Regions from separate parts of the Pantoea sp. C1E2 genome, predicted to be linked through region 2. Evidence: predicted binding sites of a transcription regulator. Region 2 holds the regulator's gene; the other holds the start of a gene.
The links. Region 2 encodes PurR, which represses purine synthesis genes. Its sites were predicted from a motif close to CANGCAAACGTTTGCNTG; they were not measured.
Positions count from the first base shown of each region.

Region 1 (7,692 bases), 1.6 Mb from region 2:
GGTTTTTACCCGTCAGTTAGTCACGGGTGGGATGTTTTCGTGGCTTTTGGCGGGGATTTTGCCAATGTGCAGACGTAAAAAAGCCCTGAACTACTGTTCAGGGCTTCTTCACTTAATTAATGCCTGGCAGTTCCCTACTCTCGCATGGGGAGACCCCACACTACCATCGGCGCTACGGCGTTTCACTTCTGAGTTCGGCATGGGGTCAGGTGGGACCACCGCGCTAAAGCCGCCAGGCAAATTCTGTTTCATCCGCGCCGTTACTTCCGTAACCACGCGAACCAATCTCTGAACAAGCTGAAAATCTACTGCGTCTCTCAAAAAACGCCTCTGGCGTTGTAAGGTTAAGCCTCACGGGTCATTAGTACCGGTTAGCTCAATGCATCGCTGCACTTACACATCCGGCCTATCAACGTCGTAGTCTTCAACGTCCCTTCAGGACTCTCAAGGAGTCAGGGAGAACTCATCTCGGGGCAAGTTTCGTGCTTAGATGCTTTCAGCACTTATCTTTTCCGCACTTAGCTACCGGGCAATGCCATTGGCATGACAACCCGAACACCAGTGGTGCGTTCACTCCGGTCCTCTCGTACTAGGAGCAACCCCCCTCAATTCTCCAGCGCCCACGGCAGATAGGGACCGAACTGTCTCACGACGTTCTAAACCCAGCTCGCGTACCACTTTAAACGGCGAACAGCCGTACCCTTGGGACCTACTTCAGCCCCAGGATGTGATGAGCCGACATCGAGGTGCCAAACACCGCCGTCGATATGAACTCTTGGGCGGTATCAGCCTGTTATCCCCGGAGTACCTTTTATCCGTTGAGCGATGGCCCTTCCATTCAGAACCACCGGATCACTATGACCTGCTTTCGCACCTGCTCGAGCCGTCACTCTCGCAGTCAAGCTGGCTTATGCCATTGCACTAACCTCCTGATGTCCGACCAGGATTAGCCAACCTTCGTGCTCCTCCGTTACTCTTTAGGAGGAGACCGCCCCAGTCAAACTACCCACCAGACACTGTCCGCAGCCCGGATCACGGGCCTACGTTAGAACATCAAACATTAAAGGGTGGTATTTCAAGGTTGGCTCCACGCAGACTGGCGTCCACGCTTCAAAGCCTCCCACCTATCCTACACATCAAGGCTCAATGTTCAGTGTCAAGCTATAGTAAAGGTTCACGGGGTCTTTCCGTCTTGCCGCGGGTACACTGCATCTTCACAGCGATTTCAATTTCACTGAGTCTCGGGTGGAGACAGCCTGGCCATCATTACGCCATTCGTGCAGGTCGGAACTTACCCGACAAGGAATTTCGCTACCTTAGGACCGTTATAGTTACGGCCGCCGTTTACCGGGGCTTCGATCAAGAGCTTCTCCTTGCGGATAACCCCATCAATTAACCTTCCGGCACCGGGCAGGCGTCACACCGTATACGTCCACTTTCGTGTTTGCACAGTGCTGTGTTTTTAATAAACAGTTGCAGCCAGCTGGTATCTTCGACTGGCTTCAGCTCGGGGAGCAAGTCCCTTCACCTACGCGCCAGCGTGCCTTCTCCCGAAGTTACGGCACCATTTTGCCTAGTTCCTTCACCCGAGTTCTCTCAAGCGCCTTGGTATTCTCTACCTGACCACCTGTGTCGGTTTGGGGTACGATTTCGTGTTACCTGGAGCTTAGAGGCTTTTCCTGGAAGCAGGGCATCAGTTACTTCACCACCGTAGTGGCTCGTCATCACACCTCAGCGTTAATAAGAGTCCGGATTTACCTAAACTCTCCGCCTACATGCTTAAACCGGGACAACCGTCGCCCGGATAACCTAGCCTTCTCCGTCCCCCCTTCGCAGTAACACCAAGTGCAGGAATATTAACCTGCTTCCCATCGACTACGCTTTTCAGCCTCGCCTTAGGGGTCGACTCACCCTGCTCCGATTAACGTTGAACAGGAACCCTTGGTCTTCCGGCGAGCGGGCTTTTCACCCGCTTTATCGTTACTTATGTCAGCATTCGCACTTCTGATACCTCCAGCAACCCTCACAGGCCACCTTCAACGGCTTACAGAACGCTCCCCTACCCAACAACGCATACGCGTCGCTGCCGCAGCTTCGGTGCATGGTTTAGCCCCGTTACATCTTCCGCGCAGGCCGACTCGACCAGTGAGCTATTACGCTTTCTTTAAATGATGGCTGCTTCTAAGCCAACATCCTGGCTGTCTGTGCCTTCCCACATCGTTTCCCACTTAACCATGACTTTGGGACCTTAGCTGGCGGTCTGGGTTGTTTCCCTCTTCACGACGGACGTTAGCACCCGCCGTGTGTCTCCCGTGATAACATTCTTCGGTATTCGCAGTTTGCATCGGGTTGGTAAGCCGGGATGGCCCCCTAGCCGAAACAGTGCTCTACCCCCGAAGATGAGTTCACGAGGCGCTACCTAAATAGCTTTCGGGGAGAACCAGCTATCTCCCGGTTTGATTGGCCTTTCACCCCCAGCCACAAGTCATCCGCTAATTTTTCAACATTAGTCGGTTCGGTCCTCCAGTTAGTGTTACCCAACCTTCAACCTGCCCATGGCTAGATCACCGGGTTTCGGGTCTATACCCTGCAACTTAACGCCCAGTTAAGACTCGGTTTCCCTGCGGCTCCCCTATACGGTTAACCTTGCTACAGAATATAAGTCGCTGACCCATTATACAAAAGGTACGCAGTCACCCCATAAAAGAGGCTCCCACTGCTTGTACGTACACGGTTTCAGGTTCTGTTTCACTCCCCTCGCCGGGGTTCTTTTCGCCTTTCCCTCACGGTACTGGTTCACTATCGGTCAGTCAGGAGTATTTAGCCTTGGAGGATGGTCCCCCCATATTCAGACAGGATACCACGTGTCCCGCCCTACTCTTCGAACTCACAGTAAGTGCATTTTTGTGTACGGGAGTATCACCCTGTACCCTGCGACTTTCCAGACGCTTCCACTAATGCACAAACTGATTCAGGTTCTGGGCTGTTCCCCGTTCGCTCGCCGCTACTGGGGGAATCTCGGTTGATTTCTTTTCCTCTGGGTACTTAGATGTTTCAGTTCCCCAGGTTCGCCTCGCAACACTATGTATTCATGTTGCGATGATGCACAGAGTGCACCGGGTTTCCCCATTCGGACATCGTCGGCTGTAGCGGTTCATATCACCTTACCGACGCTTTACGCAGATTAGCACGTCCTTCATCGCCTCTGACTGCCAGGGCATCCACCGTGTACGCTTAGTCGCTTAACCTCACAACCCACAGGCGTTTTACAACGCTGCAGACTGCAAGCATTTGAGAGACTCGAACACATCGTTTATTCATTCTTATTACGGAGAATGAACGCGACGTGTCGTTTCAATTTTCAGCTTGTTCCGGATTGTTAAAGAGCAATATCTCAAACTCGACGTTACCGTCAGTTTTGAGATATTTCGTGGAGACACCTTTCACCTGTCACCAAGCAAGTGGCGTCCCCTAGGGGATTCGAACCCCTGTTGCCGCCGTGAAAGGGCGGAGTCCTAACCGCTAGACGAAGGGGACACGATAGTGTCACGACTTCGCAGCCGTCTTGCTCATTACTTTTCTATCAGACAATCTGTGTGAGCACTGCGCGGGAAGGTATCTTCAGGTAAGGAGGTGATCCAACCGCAGGTTCCCCTACGGTTACCTTGTTACGACTTCACCCCAGTCATGAATCACAAAGTGGTAAGCGCCCTCCCGAAGGTTAAGCTACCTACTTCTTTTGCAACCCACTCCCATGGTGTGACGGGCGGTGTGTACAAGGCCCGGGAACGTATTCACCGTAGCATTCTGATCTACGATTACTAGCGATTCCGACTTCACGGAGTCGAGTTGCAGACTCCGATCCGGACTACGACGCACTTTATGAGGTCCGCTTGCTCTCGCGAGGTCGCTTCTCTTTGTATGCGCCATTGTAGCACGTGTGTAGCCCTACTCGTAAGGGCCATGATGACTTGACGTCATCCCCACCTTCCTCCAGTTTATCACTGGCAGTCTCCTTTGAGTTCCCGGCCGAACCGCTGGCAACAAAGGATAAGGGTTGCGCTCGTTGCGGGACTTAACCCAACATTTCACAACACGAGCTGACGACAGCCATGCAGCACCTGTCTCAGAGTTCCCGAAGGCACCAAAGCATCTCTGCTAAGTTCTCTGGATGTCAAGAGTAGGTAAGGTTCTTCGCGTTGCATCGAATTAAACCACATGCTCCACCGCTTGTGCGGGCCCCCGTCAATTCATTTGAGTTTTAACCTTGCGGCCGTACTCCCCAGGCGGTCGACTTAACGCGTTAGCTCCGGAAGCCACTCCTCAAGGGAACAACCTCCAAGTCGACATCGTTTACGGCGTGGACTACCAGGGTATCTAATCCTGTTTGCTCCCCACGCTTTCGCACCTGAGCGTCAGTCTTTGTCCAGGGGGCCGCCTTCGCCACCGGTATTCCTCCAGATCTCTACGCATTTCACCGCTACACCTGGAATTCTACCCCCCTCTACAAGACTCTAGCCTGCCAGTTTCGAATGCAGTTCCCAGGTTGAGCCCGGGGATTTCACATCCGACTTGACAGACCGCCTGCGTGCGCTTTACGCCCAGTAATTCCGATTAACGCTTGCACCCTCCGTATTACCGCGGCTGCTGGCACGGAGTTAGCCGGTGCTTCTTCTGCGGGTAACGTCAATCGCCAAGGTTATTAACCTTAACGCCTTCCTCCCCACTGAAAGTACTTTACAACCCGAAGGCCTTCTTCATACACGCGGCATGGCTGCATCAGGCTTGCGCCCATTGTGCAATATTCCCCACTGCTGCCTCCCGTAGGAGTCTGGACCGTGTCTCAGTTCCAGTGTGGCTGGTCATCCTCTCAGACCAGCTAGGGATCGTCGCCTAGGTGAGCCATTACCCCACCTACTAGCTAATCCCATCTGGGCACATCCGATGGTGTGAGGCCCGAAGGTCCCCCACTTTGGTCCGAAGACGTTATGCGGTATTAGCTACCGTTTCCAGTAGTTATCCCCCTCCATCGGGCAGTTTCCCAGACATTACTCACCCGTCCGCCACTCGTCACCCAAGGAGCAAGCTCCTCTGTGCTACCGTTCGACTTGCATGTGTTAGGCCTGCCGCCAGCGTTCAATCTGAGCCATGATCAAACTCTTCAATTTAAGTTTGATTTGCTGAAACAAGTTCAGCGATGCTCATCTGTAAAACGTCATAATGAATTTCATTATGTGTTCACTCGTGAGACTTGATATTTTTTACGTCCGGAGACGCTGATATCAATCCTGCGAGTGCCCACACAGATTGTCTGATAAATTGTTAAAGAGCGGTGCAATCAGCGCCTTAAGCTGCTGTTGCGAGGTGGCGTATATTACGCTTTCCTCCTTCAGAGTCAAACACTTTTTTCAGCGTTTTTCATCTGGCGGAAGTTCTTATTGAAGCTTCCTGTCAACACCGCACTCCGTAAACCGTTGTGCCGTCTCGATGGATGCGCATTATAGGGAGTTGTTCGCAGCGCGCAACCGCTAAATTCAATAAAAACAACCGTTCGCTGCATTCCACAGCAAAACCCCGCCTTATACCCACTTACACACAGTGTTATCCACATTCATCGGCGTAGATGAATTTAGGCGAGCATCACGCAAACGTTTTCGCTACAATGCCCGGCGACGTCAAGGATGCCCCTTTTGGGGCGTTACATGAAGCAAGCGCTCTCTTCTATATAGAAAGAAACGCTAAGCTTGATGTAACGCTCTTATTTATGCGAAACAAAGCCAAGGGATAAAACCACCATGCAACAACGTCGTCCAGTACGCCGCGCTCTGCTCAGTGTTTCTGATAAAGCCGGTATCCTCGAATTTGCTCAGGCACTCTCCAGTCGTGGTGTTGAGCTGCTCTCCACAGGTGGTACTGCTCGCCTGCTGGCAGATGCGGGCCTGCCCGTCACTGAAGTTTCTGACTACACCGGTTTCCCGGAAATGATGGATGGACGCGTCAAAACGCTGCACCCGAAAGTGCATGGCGGTATTTTGGGCCGTCGCGGCACCGATGATGCGATCATGTCTGAGCACGCTATCAGCCCAATCGACATGGTGGTGGTTAACCTCTATCCCTTCGCCCAGACCGTCGCTAAACCCGACTGCTCACTGGCAGACGCGGTAGAGAATATCGATATCGGTGGCCCAACCATGGTGCGCTCCGCCGCCAAGAACCACAAAGACGTGGCTATTGTGGTGAAGAGCAGCGACTACGAGGCCATCATCGCCGAGCTGGACGCCAACGAAAACTCCCTGACTCTGGACACCCGTTTCGATCTGGCGATCAAAGCCTTCGAACACACCGCAGCGTATGACAGCATGATTGCCAATTACTTCGGTAGCCTGGTGCCGGCTTACCACACTGACAGCAAAGAGCCTGCCGGCCGTTTCCCTCGTACGCTGAATCTCAACTTCATTAAGAAGCAGGATATGCGCTACGGCGAGAACAGCCATCAGGACGCTGCCTTCTATATAGAAGAGAATGTGGCGGAAGCTTCTGTTGCTACTGCACAGCAGGTTCAGGGCAAAGCACTCTCTTACAACAACATCGCCGATACCGATGCTGCGCTTGAGTGTGTGAAAGAGTTTGATGAAGCGGCTTGCGTGATTGTGAAACACGCCAACCCGTGCGGCGTAGCAGTGGGCGGTTCGATTCTGGATGCCTACGAGCGCGCTTACAAAACCGACCCAACCTCAGCTTTCGGCGGCATCATAGCTTTCAACCGTGAATTAGACGAAGCCACTGCACAGGCAATCATTAGCCGTCAGTTCGTGGAAGTGATCATCGCCCCTTCCGCTAGCGAAGCGGCATTGAAAGTCACCGCAGCGAAACAAAACGTACGCGTACTGGTGTGCGGTCAGTGGCAGGGTCGAGTCGCCGCACTGGATTTCAAACGTGTGAACGGTGGCGTACTGGTGCAGGATCGCGATCTGGGCATGGTTGATGCCAGCCAGTTACGAGTGGTGACTAAGCGCCAGCCAAGCGAGCAGGAATTACGTGATGCGCTGTTCTGCTGGAAAGTGGCCAAGTTCGTGAAGTCCAATGCGATTGTCTATGCACGTGACAACATGACTATCGGCATTGGCGCGGGCCAGATGAGCCGTGTTTACTCTGCCAAAATTGCCGGTATTAAAGCAGGTGATGAAGGTTTAGAAGTAAAAGGTTCTGCTATGGCATCTGATGCTTTCTTCCCGTTCCGCGATGGTATCGACGCGGCTGCTGCCGTGGGTATCAGCTGTGTGATTCAACCAGGTGGTTCTATCCGTGATGATGAAGTGATTGCCGCCGCTGATGAACACGGCATTGCGATGATCTTCACCGACATGCGTCACTTCCGCCATTAATAGCCTGGAGCTGTAATAGATGAAAATTTTAGTGATTGGTAATGGCGGACGTGAACACGCGCTGGCATGGAAAGCGGCACAGTCTCCTTTAGCTGAGACCGTCTTTGTGGCTCCGGGTAACGCTGGTACCGCACTGGAGCCCGCATTGCAAAATGTAGCGATCAGCCCAACCGACGTGCCTGCCCTGTTGGCGTTTGCTCAGCAAGAGAATATCGATCTGACCATCGTCGGCCCGGAAGCGCCGCTGGTGATTGGCGTGGTCGATGCGTTCCGCGCTGCCGGCCTGAAAATCTTTGGCCCAACCCAG
Region 1 is NZ_JBSZHT010000002.1:538,626-546,317, reverse strand. Features, by position in the region: rRNA gene rrf (5S ribosomal RNA) at 122-237, opposite strand; rRNA gene ACXI0A_RS02750 (23S ribosomal RNA) at 341-3,248, opposite strand; tRNA gene ACXI0A_RS02745 (tRNA-Glu) at 3,463-3,537, opposite strand; rRNA gene ACXI0A_RS02740 (16S ribosomal RNA) at 3,627-5,168, opposite strand; gene purH (bifunctional phosphoribosylaminoimidazolecarboxamide formyltransferase/IMP cyclohydrolase) at 5,796-7,385, shown strand; gene purD (phosphoribosylamine--glycine ligase) at 7,405-7,692, shown strand, end outside.
Region 1: purH (bifunctional phosphoribosylaminoimidazolecarboxamide formyltransferase/IMP cyclohydrolase) is a predicted target of PurR. The motif match lies at 5,642-5,659, and genes of this name have one in related genera.

Region 2 (7,692 bases):
CCACAGCACCACCATGATCAGCAACGCCACCGCCAGTGCCAGCCAGTAACCCTGACGCACTTGTTCCGCGATGCGTTCGCGTCGCCCTGAGCCGTTGAATTGCGCAACGGTTGGCGTCAACGCCAGCAGAAGACCATGACCAAACAGAATGGCGGGAAGCCAGATAGAGGTGCCGACAGCAACGGCGGCCATATCCGTGGCGCTCACCGCACCGGCCATAATGGTATCCACAAAACCCATCGCCGTCTGAGCCACCTGAGCAAGGATGACCGGGATCGCGAGGGCCAGCAATTGACGCGCTTCTGTTAAATACTTCTGCACGTAACACCTGCTTAAATTAAGAAGAGAAGAGGGGAGATATCCCCAGAGAATGCGCGGCATAGTGTAGCGGCCGCGCTGCGTTCCACCAAACTTTGATCGCATTTTGTTAAGTTAATTGTGTAAAGTTTGAACTCCGGCAAATTAAACGTGCAGCCTAAGCTGTGATAAACTGGCGCAAACTTCGCAGAGGCTGAAAGTATGTTTACTGGAATTGTGCAGGGCACGGCCGAAATTATCGCCGTAGAAGAAAAAAAGTTGTTTCGTACCCATATCGTGCGTCTGCCGGAAGACCTTTTACCGGGATTAGCATTAGGGGCATCGGTAGCGCACAACGGATGCTGCCTGACGGTGACGGCGATTGAGGGCGATCGCGTGAGCTTCGACCTGATCAAGGAAACCCTGCGCATTACCAACCTGGGTGAATTAACGGTTGGCGACGTGGTGAATATTGAACGCGCGGCGAAGTTCAGTGATGAAATTGGCGGTCATTTAATGTCTGGCCATATTATGACCACGGCGGAAATCTGCAAAATTATCCAGTCAGAAAATAACCGTGAAGTGTGGTTTAAATTACAGGATGCGTCGCAGATCAAATATATCCTGCATAAAGGTTTCGTCGGTATCGATGGTATCAGCCTGACGGTGGGTGACGTCACTAAAAGTAAATTCTGTGTGCACCTGATCCCGGAAACACTGGATCGCACCACGCTGGGTGCGAAAAAACTGGGGCATAAAGTGAATATCGAGATCGATCCGCATACCCAGGCGATTGTGGAAACGGTAGAGCGCGTATTGGCCCAACGTGAAGCCGCGGCTGTTGCACTTTTACAAGCCACCGATACCGAATAATTCAAAAAAAAAGGCGCCGCGGCGCCTTTTCTCTCCTTAACTTCCCTTAACGCGCTACGCGTAATCCACCCTCTTTGCCACGGCTAAATACCACCTGCCAGAGTTGAATATCACGCGCGCGGAAGGCGCCAGCACAGGCATTAAGATAGTAACTAAACATCCGCTTGAAGCGATCGCCATATTTATCAGCGAGCTGCGGCCACGTTGTCAGAAACCGTTCATGCCAGGCCATTAAGGTGGTGTCATAATCCGCACCAAAATTATGCCAGTCTTCCATAATAAAATGCTTTTCGCTGGCATCAGCAATCTGGCGCACAGACGGTAAGCATCCGTTGGGGAAGATATATTTATCAATCCAGGGATCGACGTTCATATCGGTAGTGATGGCACCAATGGTGTGCAGTAAAAATATGCCGTCTGGTTTGAGATTGCGATCGGCAACGTCAAAATAAGTGGCATAGTTTTTCGGCCCCACGTGTTCGAACATGCCGACTGATACGATGCGATCGAACTGCAAATTCAAATCACGGTAATCCTGCAGCAAAATAGTGACGTCGAGCCCTTCGCAACGCTGCTGCGCCAATTTCTGTTGCTCAGCAGAAATGGTCACGCCATGGACTTTGGCACCGTAGTTGCGTGCAGCAAATTCTGCCAGCCCGCCCCAACCGCAGCCGATATCGAGCAGCGTCATGCCCGGCTCAAGCTGAAGCTTGCGGCAAATCATATCCAGTTTGGCAGACTGAGCCTGTTCCAGTGTTTCAGCGTCTTTCCAGTAACCGCAGGAGTACTGCATAAAGGGATCGAGCATCAGTGAAAAAAGATCGTTACCGAGATCGTAATGTTCTTTACCGACAATCCAGGCACGTTTTTTCGACTGTAAATTGGTTAAACGCGCGGCCGCAATACGCAAGGTATCTTTAAAATGACGTGGGAGTTGTTTATCCAGATGTTGTTGCAGAACGCGATGGAAAAAGACATCCAATTGTTCGCATTCCCACCAGCCATCCATATAACTTTCACCCAGACCTAGCGATCCTTCCTGCAAAACACGTTTAAAAAAATCCGGATGCTTGACCTGAATATCCCAGGGGCGTGTGCCATTGACTGCAACATCAGCGCGTTCCAGTAATTCGTTGACGATGCGAAACCAGTGGTTTTCTTCAAGGCTCACTTCTTCTATACACGATGAACTCATAGCTTCTCCATCACCTTTCCGATTTGAACCTGTGGAAATAATAGTCAATTTCCTTAGGCCTGTGAGAGAACTCACGGAAAATCCGTGCGCCAGATATCCGACGTTTTACAGAGGTATGAATCTGAATAGAAATGTCTGGCACCAATCAGGAGAGGAAGATCGTGCAGACGCCATCCCAGCGACAGAGTCGCTTAAAATTAATGCAATTATGTTATTGATTTGTTACAGAAATGCTGACCCACTGAGTATATGCTCACGTGGGTCAATATTCAACGAGTTATCGTTAGTTTGCTAACGATAATCGTTGCATCAGTGATTATCTTCGCAGGGACGGGAGGTGTGAGCAATATCACTTTGTGCGTTTAAGCTGCGTTGCCAGATGAAGCCGGCCCAGGCCAGCACTACCGTGGCAACCATCACCAGTGTGGTGTTATAGAGCGCCTGTTCTAATCCGGCCGAAACTACCAGGCTGGCAATAAAGCACAGGCCCAGTTGTAACAGGTTTTGTAAGCCTGCTGCTTTGCCTGTGGCGTGCGGGAAAGGCGCTAAGGCGCTGGAAACGACAATCGGATAGATGGCGCCATTAGACAGTGCCATACCGCAGAAAGGCAGCAGCAGTGCAATCAAAGAAGGCGCGGGCATCATCGCGACAACAAACAGACTCAAAATACTCAGGCTATACAGCACCAACAACCACGGCAGCAACTGTGATCCCTGATATCGGCTCAGCATCGCACGGCAACTAAAGCCACCAATCAGAAACGCAATAGTTTGTGGAATGTAGCTCAGACCAATATCGGCGGGAGTTAAACCCGCAGAAGCCAGAATAAACGGCGAACCGGTTAGCCAGGCAAAGAAACTGGCGGAACAGGCGGAGTAAATCAGCACGTTACCGCTGTAGATGCGCGTGGTGAGCAAATTCAGCCAGCCGGGTTGCGGCGTATTATCAGCTTTGGTTTTTTTAGGCGCGGCAAGCTGAAATGTACCGATGATCAGCAGCACGGTGATAATTGTCAGCGCGATAAAGATGCTACGCCAGTGGAAATGACCCATCAGCCACGCGCCCAGTAGAGGTGCCAGAGCGGGGGATAGGGCAACCAGCGGCATAATGGTGGCGAAAACTTTGTTGGCCTGGGCTTTGGGGTAGCGATCGACTACCAGCGCCTGCCAGCTTACGGCGGCGGCACACACGCCCACAGCCTGCACAAAGCGCAGTGCCAGCATCATGTTAACGTCGGTCACCCACAACATCCCGAGGCAACCCAAGGCAAAAATCGTTAAACCTGCCAATAAAATCGGTTTACGTCCAAAGCGGTCTGACAGCGGCCCCCAAAATACCTGTGCGCAGGCAAATCCACCGAGAAAAAGACTGAGGCTGGCGCTAATGGTGCCCGGCGCGGTGGCAAAGTCACGCTGCATATCTCCAAAAGCAGGCAGATACATATCCGTGGCGAGGAAGCCGAGCATGCTGAGCACGGCAAGATAGGGCATAAATCCTTTTGACGACAACATAGTGTTTCTCATTGGCAGATTGAACGCCGGGGAGTGTAAAAGAGTGCGTCATTCTTTGTGAAACGCTAATATTTGCGCAGTGCTGTTAAAATTTTTGAAGGCTAAAATATGTGGTCTGAATATGCGCTGGAAGTGGTTGATGCGGTCGCGCGCAATGGCAGTTTTAGTGCGGCGGCGCAGGAGTTACATCGCGTGCCCTCTGCCATAAGCTATACGGTGCGCCAGTTGGAAACCTGGTTGGCGGTGCCATTGTTTGAACGTCAGCACCGTGAGGTGGTTTTAACCCCGGCGGGCGAGCATTTTGTACGTGAAGGGCGATCTGTTATCAAAAAAATGCTGGCAACACGCAGACAGTGTCAGCAACTGGCGAATGGCTGGCGTGGACAGCTCAGTATTGCCGTGGATTGCATTGTAAAACCACAGCGTACCCGGCAGCTGGTGAAGGACTTCTACCGTCATTTTCCGGACATGGAATTGATCATCAGCTACGAAGTGTTTAACGGTGTATGGGATGCCCTGGCCGACGGGCGTGTTGATGTGGCGATTGGCGCCACTCAGGCGATTCCGGTGGGTGGCCGTTTTGCATTTCAGGATATGGGCGCCCTCAACTGGCGTTGTGTGGTCAGTCCCGGCCATCCCCTGGCGGCGCATAGCGATCTCAATGAAGAGGCGCTGCGTGCCTGGCCATCACTGGTGCTGGAAGATACGTCTCGCGCATTGCCAAGACGCATGACCTGGACGCTGGATAATCAGCGACGTCTGGTGGTGCCAGAGTGGGAAACGGGGATGGATTGTTTACAGGCGGGACTGTGCGTGGGGATGGTGCCGGGCCACCTGGCGCGGCCATTACTTGATAGGGGGGCGTTGGTTGAGCTATCACTGCCGCAGCCGTTTCCGGAAAGTCCCTGCTGCGTCAGTTGGTCAGAACAGCGCGCGTCACCGGCGCTGGCGTGGTTACTCGCTTATCTCGGCGATGCGGAAACGCTGAACCACGAATGGCTCAGCGAAAATCAGCCTTAACGGCGGTAATCGCGGAACGGACCGTCCCCCACGGAACGTCGCTCAATCAATGTTGGCTGCACCTCAATGGTCTGTGGCTCTTCGCGCTTGCTGGTGATGCGATCCAGCAGCATTTCGAGGGCCTTTTTGCCCAACTCCGCTTTCGGTTGGTGGACTGTGGTGAGCGCAGGGGTGAAATAACGGGCGTTGCGCACGTTATCATAGCCAATGACGGAGATATCCTGCGGCACGCGCAGTCCCATCTCATCGGCGGCACATATCGCGCCCATCGCCATGATATCGCCACCGCAGAACACGGCAGTCGGACGCTGCTTCTGATTGAGAATTTGCTGCATCGCCTGATAACCCGATTCTGGCTCGAAGTCGCCCTGAACCACCCACTCCGGACGCACAGTTACGCCGGCTTCGCTCATCGCCTGCAGAAAGCCTGCATGACGACCGCCGCCCGTGTTGCGTTCCATCTGACCCGGAATCGCACCGATATCTCGGTGGCCACGCTCGATAAGGTAGCGTCCGGCCAGATAACCGCCCTGGAAGGCGTTATCCTGCACGGTATCGGTGAAGTCGCCACGCGAGGCGCCCCAGTCCATGACCACCATCGGAATATTGCGGTTCTCTTCCAGCATCTGCAGCAGATCGGCAGGATACTCAGAGCACATCACCAACAGACCATCAACGCGCTTTTGCGCCATCATTGAGAGGTAAGCACGCTGCTTTTGCAGATCGTTATGCGCGTTACCCAGAATCAAGGTGTAGCCGCGTTCAAAACAGTGGTTTTCAACCGCTTCGATGATTTCGGCAAAATAGGGCGCTTCGCTGGACGTGGCTAACAGTCCCAGCGTTTTGGTGTGATTCACCTTCAAACTGCGCGCAACGGCGCTCGGCGAATAGTGTAGTTCTTTAATCGCTTCCCATACGGCGTTACGCGTTTCTTCTGCGACAAAACGCGTTTTGTTGATGACATGCGAAACGGTGGTGGTGGATACCCCAGCGCGTTTCGCTACATCTTTAATTGTTGCCATGAAAAAGGTACTCCCCGGCTTATCACAACTCACTGATAAGTATATTGTTAAACGTTTGCGTCTGCGAAGGGTTTTACGCCCTAAAATGGGGGGCAAATCTGCCGTTTCAGGCAGGGAAAATCACTTCAGCAGGCTGTAAATACAGCATGCGCAAAATCAGTTGCGCAACGAAAGGCGGCGATTCTAGCAAGCCAACGCGGATAAGACGAGATTTTTGCCCACCGCTGTGCGAAAATTGTTTTAACCCTAATAAATGTGTGACTAAGGAGTAGTGATGAGTACAGATCTAAAGCTGGCGCTAATGACCACGGTTGGCGCACTGTTGATGATTATTGCGTTTAGCTTTACAGCCATTCTTCATTAATACAAAACGCATCAATAAAAAAAGCCGGCACTGATTAAGCGTCCGGCTTTTTTTGTGGCCAATGCCACAGAATGTTGCGCAACAACTAGCGAATGGTTTTTGGTGTCATCATACGGCGCGCACCCACATAGTGTTTCTGCCAGTAGTCTTCGCCTAATGCGCTAATCTGAATGTCTTTACCAGTACGGGGTGACTGTATAAATTTACCGTTGCCGAGGTAGACGCCAACATGATCGGCCGTCCCGCGGTTATTAATGCGGAAGAACACCAAATCCCCTTTTTCCAGCAGCTCGCGCTTAATGGGCGAGGCATCGTGCAGGTGATACATCTCATTCGCCGTGCGCGGGAATTTGTATTTCACGAGATCTTTATAGGCATACCACACCAGACCACTGCAATCGAAACCGGTGTGTGGGGAAGTGCCGCCCCACTGATAAGGTTTACCCAACTGTCCCATCAGCTTCGTCATGGCGGTTTCACGAGCTTTCTGATAGCGCAGACGGTGGGTTTTGCTCATCTTGATGCCGGTCAGCCCCTGAACTTCATCATCCACATCAGCAGACTTTTTCGCGAGGCGTTGATGGCCATACTTTTTCGATGGCGATTTAAGCAGGGATTTTTTGCGGCTGGTTTTGTTTAAGGCGGTTTCGGTCTTAGTCTGCTTTTTCAGCTTGAGTTTCTGCACGGTAGTCGTCAGGCGAGACTTTTTAGCCGTTGTTTTAACCGGGCGTCGCTTGCGGCGCTCATCTTCGCGCGCACTTTTTTTCTCGGCATTATGCAAACTGGCATTAATCGGGGCATGCTGGGAAGCAGAAGCCACGTTAAAAAACAGTTGCGCAAAAGCCAGTATGAAAAGCGTAATCAGTAAACGCATAGTCCGGTTACAGGTTAAGCAGTCTGGCAAAAAGCAGGCTGCGGCAGAGTAAGAGAAATCTGATCAACGATCAGCGCCGAAGCAATTCTAATCCACTTTTTTTCTAAAAGGTAAGGCCTTTTTCTATTAATCTGTTACCAGGTGGATAATGTCGCTAAATTGAGCGATTTCAGCTGTTTAACGCAGCGAAATTATTGCTAATTATTAATTTGTTCATGCTTATTAATGATAGGGAAATGTTATCTATCCTGTTTGAACTTAACAAACATGGCGATCAGCAGGTCGGTAACGCAAAATCCCGTTTTCAGTGTGGGGCTGAAGTCGCTACAATAAACAAACACGAAGTGAAGGATTAAGGAAGGCAATAATGAGTACTGTTGAAAAAATTCAGCGCCAGATCGCAGAAAACCCGATTCTGTTATACATGAAAGGTTCCCCGAAACTGCCAAGCTGCGGTTTCTCTGCACAAGCTGTGCAGGCGCTTTCTGCCTGTGGTGAGCGCTTCGCGTATGTCGATATCCTGCAGAACCCGGAT
Region 2 is NZ_JBSZHT010000002.1:2,141,856-2,149,547, forward strand. Features, by position in the region: gene ACXI0A_RS10470 (MATE family efflux transporter) at 1-321, opposite strand, end outside; gene ACXI0A_RS10475 (riboflavin synthase subunit alpha) at 520-1,170, shown strand; gene cfa (cyclopropane fatty acyl phospholipid synthase) at 1,217-2,365, opposite strand; gene punC (purine nucleoside transporter PunC) at 2,675-3,877, opposite strand; gene punR (DNA-binding transcriptional activator PunR) at 3,986-4,897, shown strand; gene purR (HTH-type transcriptional repressor PurR) at 4,894-5,919, opposite strand; gene cydH (cytochrome bd-I oxidase subunit CydH) at 6,194-6,283, shown strand; gene ACXI0A_RS10505 (C40 family peptidase) at 6,369-7,157, opposite strand; gene ACXI0A_RS10510 (Grx4 family monothiol glutaredoxin) at 7,522-7,692, shown strand, end outside.